Regions from separate parts of the Viridibacillus sp. d25.2 genome, predicted to be linked through region 1. Evidence: riboswitches for the same ligand, from Rfam matches in the RefSeq annotation. Region 1 holds a riboswitch; each other region holds the start of a gene.

Region 1 (2,208 bases):
TAAAATACTGAATGGTAATACTCGTTTATGATCCGTTCCAATGAGTAAACGTACAACATGGGGAACAACCAATCCAATAAATCCTATAGAACCACTTACAGCTACAACAGTACCAGTAAGAAGTGACGACACAATTATTAGTATTTTTCGAAAAGAGTCAATATTTACGCCAAGTGTTGCGGCTGCTTCTTCTCCCATTAATAAAATATTTAATGAGTGGGCATTGAACAGCAGATAAATTGTACCAACAAATACGACAACTGTTGGAATCATTATATACTCCCATTTGGCTCCTGCTAAACTACCCATCATCCAAAACATTGCACCGCGAATTCCGGATTCTTTTGGAGCGAGCGTAACAATGAAATTCGTTACAGCCGACATAATCATCGAAATAGCCACACCTGCTAGTAAGAGTCTAGTCGTTTCAATTCTCCCGCCTACTTGAGCTAAAAAATATACGGCTACCATTGCGATAATAGCACCAGTAAATGCACCTAAAGATAGCGCGTATTGACCAAAAACTGGTAGCGTCCCAAATAGGATAACGAGCGTTGCCGCAACTGATGAACCAGAAGATATGCCAAGAATATAAGGATCTGCAAGTGAATTCCGTACTAAAGCTTGAATAACTACACCAACTACAGATAATCCAGCGCCTACTATAGCACCAAGTAAGACTCGAGGTAAACGAATGTCCCAAATAATTCTTTCTTGTGCTTGGGTCCATTTTACATCTATGTAATCACCGAAAATAGGAAGGTGAGATAGAGCGATTTTCCAAACAGTTATAGGTGACATCTTAACTGGTCCTAGAGTCAGGGCAAATGTAACAGATAATACAAGGGCACAAAAAAGCAGAAGTAACAACAATAGAAAACGACGCTTTGCCTTTCTCTCATTCAACTGCTCGTCCGTAATATTATCTTTATTTCCTTTTTTCAACGAGTGAACTGGCAATACTTGTTCCAATAAAAAAATCCTCCTCCAAAAAATACAAAAAAGCCCTATTCCTTGTGACAAAGAATAGGACTACGAGTATCGGTTTAAAGACATAGCAGTAGTACAATAAATTAGTCTTTTAATCTCTCGAACACCTCTCCTCTCAGCGAAGGTAATTTGGTGGAACACACTAGGTAGGTCTCCTGGCTTCCATATCATCATCTTCTTTCGTCTTCCCTGATTGATACAATCAAGTGACATCATGAAAGAGAACTCCTTGGTTACAGTGGCGCGACCACTCGGGATTTACACCCGATTCCCTGTTACCCTTTGCTTACACAAAGGCACCCAGTGGCATAATTATTAAATTTGCAACTCAAATATTATGGTAGTATAGTTAGAATATTTTTACAAGTAAAATATTATTCTGTTTTTTTAACATATTAAATTGTATATAAAAGTATTTGATAGAATTATATAAATTCTAGCTAATCTGAAGAAATATTCAAATAACTAAAAGTCTGGTCATAAACATAGGTACTACTTTCAATTTCATCAAACGTATAAAATAAAACAATTGAGGAGAAAAGGGGCACGAATTCCTTATGAATGAACTAATAGTAAACATTAAAGAATTAGCAATATTACTATTGTTCCTATCAACAATCGCTTACTCTAGACAACTAAAGAAGACTAGGTGGGAAAGAAAGCTTACTTTCTACGAGATAATAATGTATATAATAGCTACAATTGCCATTCTTCTTTATGGATTTAGTTTTTTTCTATATTTGCTTGGTACAACAGATTAAAGAAACTTAATACAATTAGTGAGAGTATACAATGCTACTTTAAATACATATTTCAGTAAAATGATTAACAAGCTAAACAGGCGTTTATTCATTTATCTATGAATGTATAAACGCCTTCTCTTTATTCAGTTTGATTGTTTTCTAATTTCACTTCGACAGGTAATTGAAGTGCTTGTGTGTTTTTAGTAAAAAAAAGGTTTACTCCATTATCTATTTGAATATAATCTTGTATTCTTACATTCTTGTTTATTTTTATAGATTCATCTGAAAGTGATATCCCCCATATGATACTCTCACCATTTTCTAATTCATGATAAATCCACTCTATTGGATCACCCTCGTGGTCCTTCCACTTCCAAACTTCATAATTCATGCTTCCGTTATAATGAAGTACTCCATCTTCAAAGTAAAAGATACTAATTGTTTTGAGTTGTGAATCCGAATAAAAAAAAGTCTT
Region 2 (2,208 bases), 1.8 Mb from region 1:
AGAATATGAATTTGAAATCGATGCAAAAACAGGGAGTATTATTAAGAAGGAATCAGAAGTAGCAGACGATGTAATCACAACTACTAAACCAAGCACTGGCAATACGACAAAACCTTCAACAACTAGCAACGTAATTGGTATTGCAAAAGCGAAAGAAATTGCTTTACAAAGTGTTGATGGTACTGTGAAAAAAGCAAAATATGATCAAGAAGACGGCGTATATGAATTTGAAATTCTAACAAATGAATATGAATATGAAATCGATGTAGATGCAGTAACTGGAAAAGCTACGGTTACAGATAAAGAAAGAATTACAAAAGCACCAAATACAACATCATCTTTCATCGGGGAGCAAAAAGCTTCCCAAATTGCTTTAACAAAAGCAAAAGGTACAATTACTAAAATAGAATTAGATGAAGAAGATGGCGTTTATGAAATTGAAGTAAAAGATGGTATGTATGAATACGAATTAGAAATTGATGCTATGACTGGTGCCATTCTAGACTTCGAAAAAGATTACGAAGACGATTAATTTCTTTGAAAATAGAACTTCGGCTACCCAAAAAACGATTTTGGGTAGCTTTTTAATATTCTATTATATAAAAACAATTCCTTTTTCCTGCTTTGTAAAATCAAAATAGTTTATATAGGAAATTTTAAAACATTTTTTGTAGGTCTTTTGCTTTCATTTACTTTAATTAAGATTTTCTACTTGTATGATAGGAACACAATATGTTAGATTAGATTAATCGATAGAACACAAGATATAGTATGTGAGCGAAAAAAGGTACCATATACGGTTTAAAAGGGAATTCGGTATAGAAACCGAAGCTGTCCCCGCAACTGTGAATGCGGACGACTGTTAATTAACCACTGAGCAATGCTTGGGAAGGATGACAGTCGGATGATGCATGAGCCAGTAGACCTGCCTTTTTCGCATGACGACACTTTCTTCGGGGGTTGAGAAGTGGAAGCGAGAGACTTTGCATTGAACAAATTACTTTTGATTTCAAAAGTACTTTTTTGTTGTGATTTCAACTGTTTCCAATTTTAAAACTTAGAGCGATGGCTCTGCCGAAGAAGGCAGATTCATCGCTTTTTATATTTGTAAAAAAGGAGACGACAAAATGGTCCAATTAATGACATATGAAAGAGCAACATTATTATCTCGCTTAGAGGAAGAGTTCGGAAGAGAAGAAATCAGTTTGTTAATTCGAAAAGCTGAACGTTGGGAAGAAAAGAATCCAGAAGGTACTGATGCTGAATGGACAAAGGCGATGAGCCTAGAAGCATTAAGTTATTTAGATGAAGAGGATACTTATTGGACTTTCGTTGCAGCTCGTTTATTATTAGCGGGCGTTTATAGAGAAGCGTCTGTGGTACGTCAGCTAGAAGTTGGACAAGTATACACAGCATTTGCTAAACAAGTTGAAAAGCTTGTTGAAAAAGGTTTATATGATCCAACTTTAACGGATTCATATACAAAACAGGAGCTTGATGAGATCGGCTTAATGCTTGAACCTAAACGAGATGAAATTTTTACATATATCGGCTTAAAAACGTTGTTAGACCGTTATGTAACATGTGACTATAACAAAACACCAATTGAATTGCCACAAGAGCGTTGGATGATTATTGCAATGACACTTATGCAAAATGAAAAAACAGATCGTCTAGCAAAAATTAAAGAATCTTATTGGGCGATGAGTAATTTATATATGACAACTGCAACGCCTACATTATCAAATGCTGGTAAAACACATGGTCAATTATCAAGTTGCTTTATCGATACAGTTGATGATAGTTTACAAAGTATTTATGATTCAAACACTGATGTTGCGACACTTTCGAAATTTGGCGGTGGTATCGGTGTTTATATGGGGAAAGTACGTAGCCGTGGCTCATCTATTCGTGGCTTCAAAGGTGCATCAAGCGGAGTTGTTCCTTGGATTAAACAATTAAATAATACAGCAGTATCAGTAGATCAACTAGGTCAACGTCAAGGTGCGATTGCGATTTACCTGGATATTTGGCATAAAGATATTTTCCCATTCCTTGATTTGAAATTAAATAACGGGGATGAGCGTATGCGCGCACATGATATTTTCACAGGTGTTAGCTTACCAGATATCTTCATGGAAGCTGTTGAAGCACGTGAAGATTGGCATTTATTTGACCCTCATGAAATCCGTGAAGTAATGGGCTTTA
Region 3 (2,208 bases), 630 kb from region 1:
TTACCCTCTATTTTTTTCCACCCTGCTTCATCTAATAACTGCTCTGCTTTTGCTGTGTCATGCTCATATGGATCTATGTCAATTTTTGTGTAATCCAATACAGGCGGGAACAATGTATCTGCTTTTTTTTCCAGACCATAAAAAATATTATCGATAACAGCCTGTTTATCAAATGCATAGTTAAGCGCTAAACGTACTTTATGGTCTTTAGTTGCCTCTTTATTTGTGTTAAAAAGCAGCGTTCTTGTAGCTGTAGGATCTGACAACTTAGTTTCATATTTCCCTGTATCCTTTAAAAATTGAAATGAATCTTGACTTATGACCCCATTACCAAAAATAAAATCAAGTTCATTTTTCTCAAATGCTAATACTCTAGATTCTCCGTCAGTAATGACTTTAACAACAACCTTATCTACTTTTGGTTTAGTACCCCAGTACTTTTCATTTCTATCGAATACTGCATATTCATTTTTCTTATATTCGCTAAGTACCCATGGGCCTGTACCAATTTGAGATTTAAGACCATCCTTAAATGTATCTTGGCTGTCAGGAAAAGCAGCTTCTCCAACAAATCTTAAAGGTCTTATGTATGTTAATTCTTGTAAAGTTGGATAATAAGAATTGTTCAAAGTAAGCTTAAAAGTGTATTCATCCACTACTGCTGTATCTTTGATTTGGTTAATTAACTCTACCCATTCATGTTGTTTATGATTATTTAAAATCGTATCAAAATTCTTCTTAACGATTGCCGCATTAAATTTCGAGCCATCAGAAAACGCTACATCTTTTCTCAGATGAAATACATATTCTTTGCCGTCTTTTGAAATATCCCAGCTCTTTGCTAACCAAGGTTGAATTTCCCCACCCTTCCCGTAATTCACAAGTGACTCATATACCATTGCCTGTGAAAAAAACTCATTTGGAAAATATGTATGTGGATTTAAATCGCCTATATCTCCGGTCATAGAAAATGTAACAACTTTCTCATTATCTTTAGGTGAAGTATTTTCTGAACCCTTAGGAGTATTGCTGCAACCCATTACGGACAATAATAATAGTACAAAGAAAAGGCTTAATAGTTTTGATCGTTTGAATAACATGTCTTTTCTCACCTTCAATTATAAAATTTTACTACGCATAAAATATTGGCATGCAAAAAAGCATTCCTAACCCGATAAAAAAGGTCAGCAATGCTTATAGTTTCAGAACAAATTTGTCTCCTAGCACTCTAACACCTCCCTATCTCCCGTAGGTTTATCAGCATTTTTAGAACAGGCAGGTCTTCTGACTTAGGTTCATCGCCTCCATGCGTCTTCCCGGATATTATCCAGTGACTAACTTGCATGAGACTCACCCTTACAGCGGCGGGACCATGTCGGATTTCCACCGACTTCCCTATTAAGTATTCGTTATAAACGAACACACCTATTCCAATACTATATGTAATTTTTTGTGCAAAATAAAAAAGTTTTCCTAATATAAAGTATATTCGTTATTACAACTTAAAGCTATATCAATTTTAAGTCTTAATTTTATTCAAAAGATTTACAACAAATTAGCACGTTTTGTTGCAGTTACACATACCGTTGCTGGCTGTAAATCCCCCTACTAAAAGATATCGATAAATAATTTAATAAAAATGCAATGAATTGTTATGTCAAATGAGATGGATATGTATATCTACAGTTTAACTTTAAAATTGAATATTTTGTTAATTCTTTCCCTATCTTACCGTTATCATGTAAATTTATGGTATTCTATATCGGAATAATAATTTATGGAGGCGGTATTATGTATTACAGTAATGGTAATTATGAAGCTTTCGCACGTCCTAAAAAACCTAAGGGTGTTGATGAGAAGTCAGCGTATCTTATTGGTTCGGGGCTAGCCTCACTTTCAGCCGCATGTTTTTTAATTCGTGATGGCCAAATGAAAGGAGAAAATATTCATATTCTCGAAGAGTTAGATATCTCAGGAGGTAGTCTTGATGGTATTCTAAATCCGACAAGAGGTTTTATTATTCGTGGTGGTCGAGAAATGGAAGATCATTTTGAATGCTTATGGGATTTATTTCGTTCAATCCCATCTTTAGAAATTGAAAATGCTTCTGTTTTAGATGAGTTTTATTGGTTAAATAAAGAAGATCCTAATTATTCTAAATGTAGATTGATTGAAAAAAGAGGAGAAAGACTTGAGGATGATGGAAAA
Region 4 (2,208 bases), 130 kb from region 1:
CAAAATGGTCAGCATACTCGTTAAAAGAAAAAAAACAGGTACTAATAATAACTTGATATAGTATTTAAAAGGAATTTTTGCGCCTAAAATTGTAAAAGCACTCATCACAGTAAATGTGATGAGTGATACAAGAGTGTCTTTCACAGTTAAAGAAAATAACATCAGAAAAAAGGTAAATGCCATTTTTTCGATAGGATGAATATGCTTCCAACGATTCATATAAGCATATTTATCAATAAGGATCATCTTTAATTTGACTCTCTTTGTTATTGCCATTATTCTTGCGTTTGTGTTTACCTCGTGTTAAGCCAATAAAGTAACCGATAAATCCAGCACCAATGGCTGCTTGAAGACAGAATAATAAACTTTCAATTTCCCCACTTGGAGGTTCCCAAATACTTGAAAACCAAGGCTCATATGAAGCATTTATCTCGCCAATAGCTGCTTCAGCTTCACCATCAGCTCCTCCAAATTCAGCTCCCTTTTGTATGAATAGCGGGAAAATAGCAAGAATGATAACGATTGCGATTAGTATTAAATTCTTTTTCATCGTTGTTCAGCTCCTTTCGAGAAGACACGAAGCGCTTTTAGCTCAGAAACATTGTATTTTTTCAAGAAGTTCATAATAATAACAGTTAAAATACCTTCAGAAATAGCTAAAGGAACTTGAGTCAAAGCGAAAATACTACTGAATTTCGTGAACGACGCAAAGAATCCACCAACTTCAGAAGGGAATGCAAGTGCTAATTGAATAGAAGTGACAATATAAGTACCAAGATCACCCAAAGCAGCAGCTAAAAATACAGCAAATGCAAAAGATAATCCAGCTTTAGTTGCCCCTTTATAAATACCGTATGCAATTAGTGGACCAACTACAGCCATAGAAAATGCATTGGCGCCTAAAGTTGTTAAGCCGCCATGTGCTAATAAAAGTGATTGGAATAATAGAACGATAAAACCTACAATACTCATTGCAAATGGACCAAATAAAACAGTTCCTAAACCAACCCCAGTAGGGTGAGAACAACTACCCGTTACAGATGGGATTTTTAGTGCGGATAATACAAAAGCAAATGCCCCTGATAGACCGAGCATCATTTTTGTATCTGGATTTTCTTTTATTGTTTTACGAATTGAACGAAATCCAATGATCAAAAACGGAATCGTTACCGCCCACCAGAAGATAGCCCATTCAACAGGTAAGAATCCCTCCATAATGTGCATGGCAAATGCTTGCTTTGGAACAATCATGACAAATACTAAAAAGTAAATCATTTTCAAATTAAAGATTGATTTTAGCTTATTCATATTAATCTCCCTTTTGTGTATGTATTTTAACAGGCGACTTATTAGTTAAAAAATAACACCTCCTATGAAATACCTCTCTGGATAGGGCATACAGGCATTTTGTCATTAAAAAAGCACCTCTTTCATAGAAAGAAGTGCGTGAAGGAATAGTCATCAGTAAATAAGACTTACTCACTTTCACACCCATCCTCGTAGGTTGAAACATTTCCTCACTTCATGGCAGGTCTCCTGGCTTAGAATCATCATTTTACTACTACCTTCCCATCATTAGACAGTGACATAACGTAGCAAAACTCCTCAACACAGTGGCGGGACCGCGCCGGATTAATACCGACTTCCCTTTTAAGTTAAACGCTAATTTAACACCATGAAGTTTATTGAATTATTAGATTTCAGAATATAGTGTATCATGAGAATTTTCTTTCTACTAGATTTTTTTTTGAAAAACTAAAATGAGGTAGAAACAAAGCAGAAGCTGTTTTTAACAACAATATTTTGTTGGAAATGATTATTTAATATTATGTCAAGATATTAATTTTTAAAAATCTATTTGAATCTAACAAAATTTAGTATATGATAAATACAGATTTAGAATTTACTGAATAATACAATTGAATAGCAAATTTAAAAGTGCCAACATGTATAGAACATAGAGTATGTTGGATAATAGGGAAATCGGTTAGAATCCGATGCAGCCCCCGCTACTGTAACGCTGATGAAATGATAATACTCACTGGTTAAATACTGGGAAGAGATCAAAGTAAAGTGACGCGTAAGCCAGGAAACCTGCTTTTATAATTATGAACGATACTTTTCGGAGGGAAAGGTGAAGGCTACAGCAGATGACGCTTATTTATTATTTTGTGTTGTCTGAATAATCTAGTTTTTAAACCTTGATTC

Evidence for each region. Region 1 has a riboswitch for cobalamin ahead of ACZLO7_RS12325 (FecCD family ABC transporter permease). Riboswitches for the same ligand answer to the same signal wherever they lie in the genome.
Region 2: it holds a riboswitch for cobalamin, as region 1 does, so the genes downstream of both, ACZLO7_RS20790 (ribonucleoside-diphosphate reductase subunit alpha) here and ACZLO7_RS12325 (FecCD family ABC transporter permease) in region 1, are expected to answer to the same signal.
Region 3: it holds a riboswitch for cobalamin, as region 1 does, so the genes downstream of both, nikA (nickel ABC transporter substrate-binding protein) here and ACZLO7_RS12325 (FecCD family ABC transporter permease) in region 1, are expected to answer to the same signal.
Region 4: it holds a riboswitch for cobalamin, as region 1 does, so the genes downstream of both, ACZLO7_RS12915 (energy-coupling factor ABC transporter permease) here and ACZLO7_RS12325 (FecCD family ABC transporter permease) in region 1, are expected to answer to the same signal.

Annotation. Positions count from the first base shown of each region.
Region 1 covers NZ_CM196652.1:2,454,919-2,457,126, reverse strand. Annotated here, with positions in the region: gene ACZLO7_RS12325 (FecCD family ABC transporter permease) at 1-921, opposite strand, end outside; cobalamin riboswitch at 1,119-1,309, opposite strand; gene ACZLO7_RS12320 (hypothetical protein) at 1,548-1,751, shown strand; gene ACZLO7_RS12315 (hypothetical protein) at 1,873-2,208, opposite strand, start outside.
Region 2 covers NZ_CM196652.1:4,252,339-4,254,546, reverse strand. Annotated here, with positions in the region: gene ACZLO7_RS20795 (PepSY domain-containing protein) at 1-532, shown strand, start outside; cobalamin riboswitch at 769-947, shown strand; gene ACZLO7_RS20790 (ribonucleoside-diphosphate reductase subunit alpha) at 1,104-2,208, shown strand, end outside.
Region 3 covers NZ_CM196652.1:3,083,347-3,085,554, forward strand. Annotated here, with positions in the region: gene nikA (nickel ABC transporter substrate-binding protein) at 1-1,100, opposite strand, end outside; cobalamin riboswitch at 1,258-1,444, opposite strand; gene ACZLO7_RS15190 (oleate hydratase) at 1,792-2,208, shown strand, end outside.
Region 4 covers NZ_CM196652.1:2,587,513-2,589,720, reverse strand. Annotated here, with positions in the region: gene cbiQ (cobalt ECF transporter T component CbiQ) at 1-246, opposite strand, end outside; gene ACZLO7_RS12920 (energy-coupling factor ABC transporter substrate-binding protein) at 233-550, opposite strand; gene ACZLO7_RS12915 (energy-coupling factor ABC transporter permease) at 547-1,308, opposite strand; cobalamin riboswitch at 1,510-1,693, opposite strand; cobalamin riboswitch at 1,920-2,116, shown strand.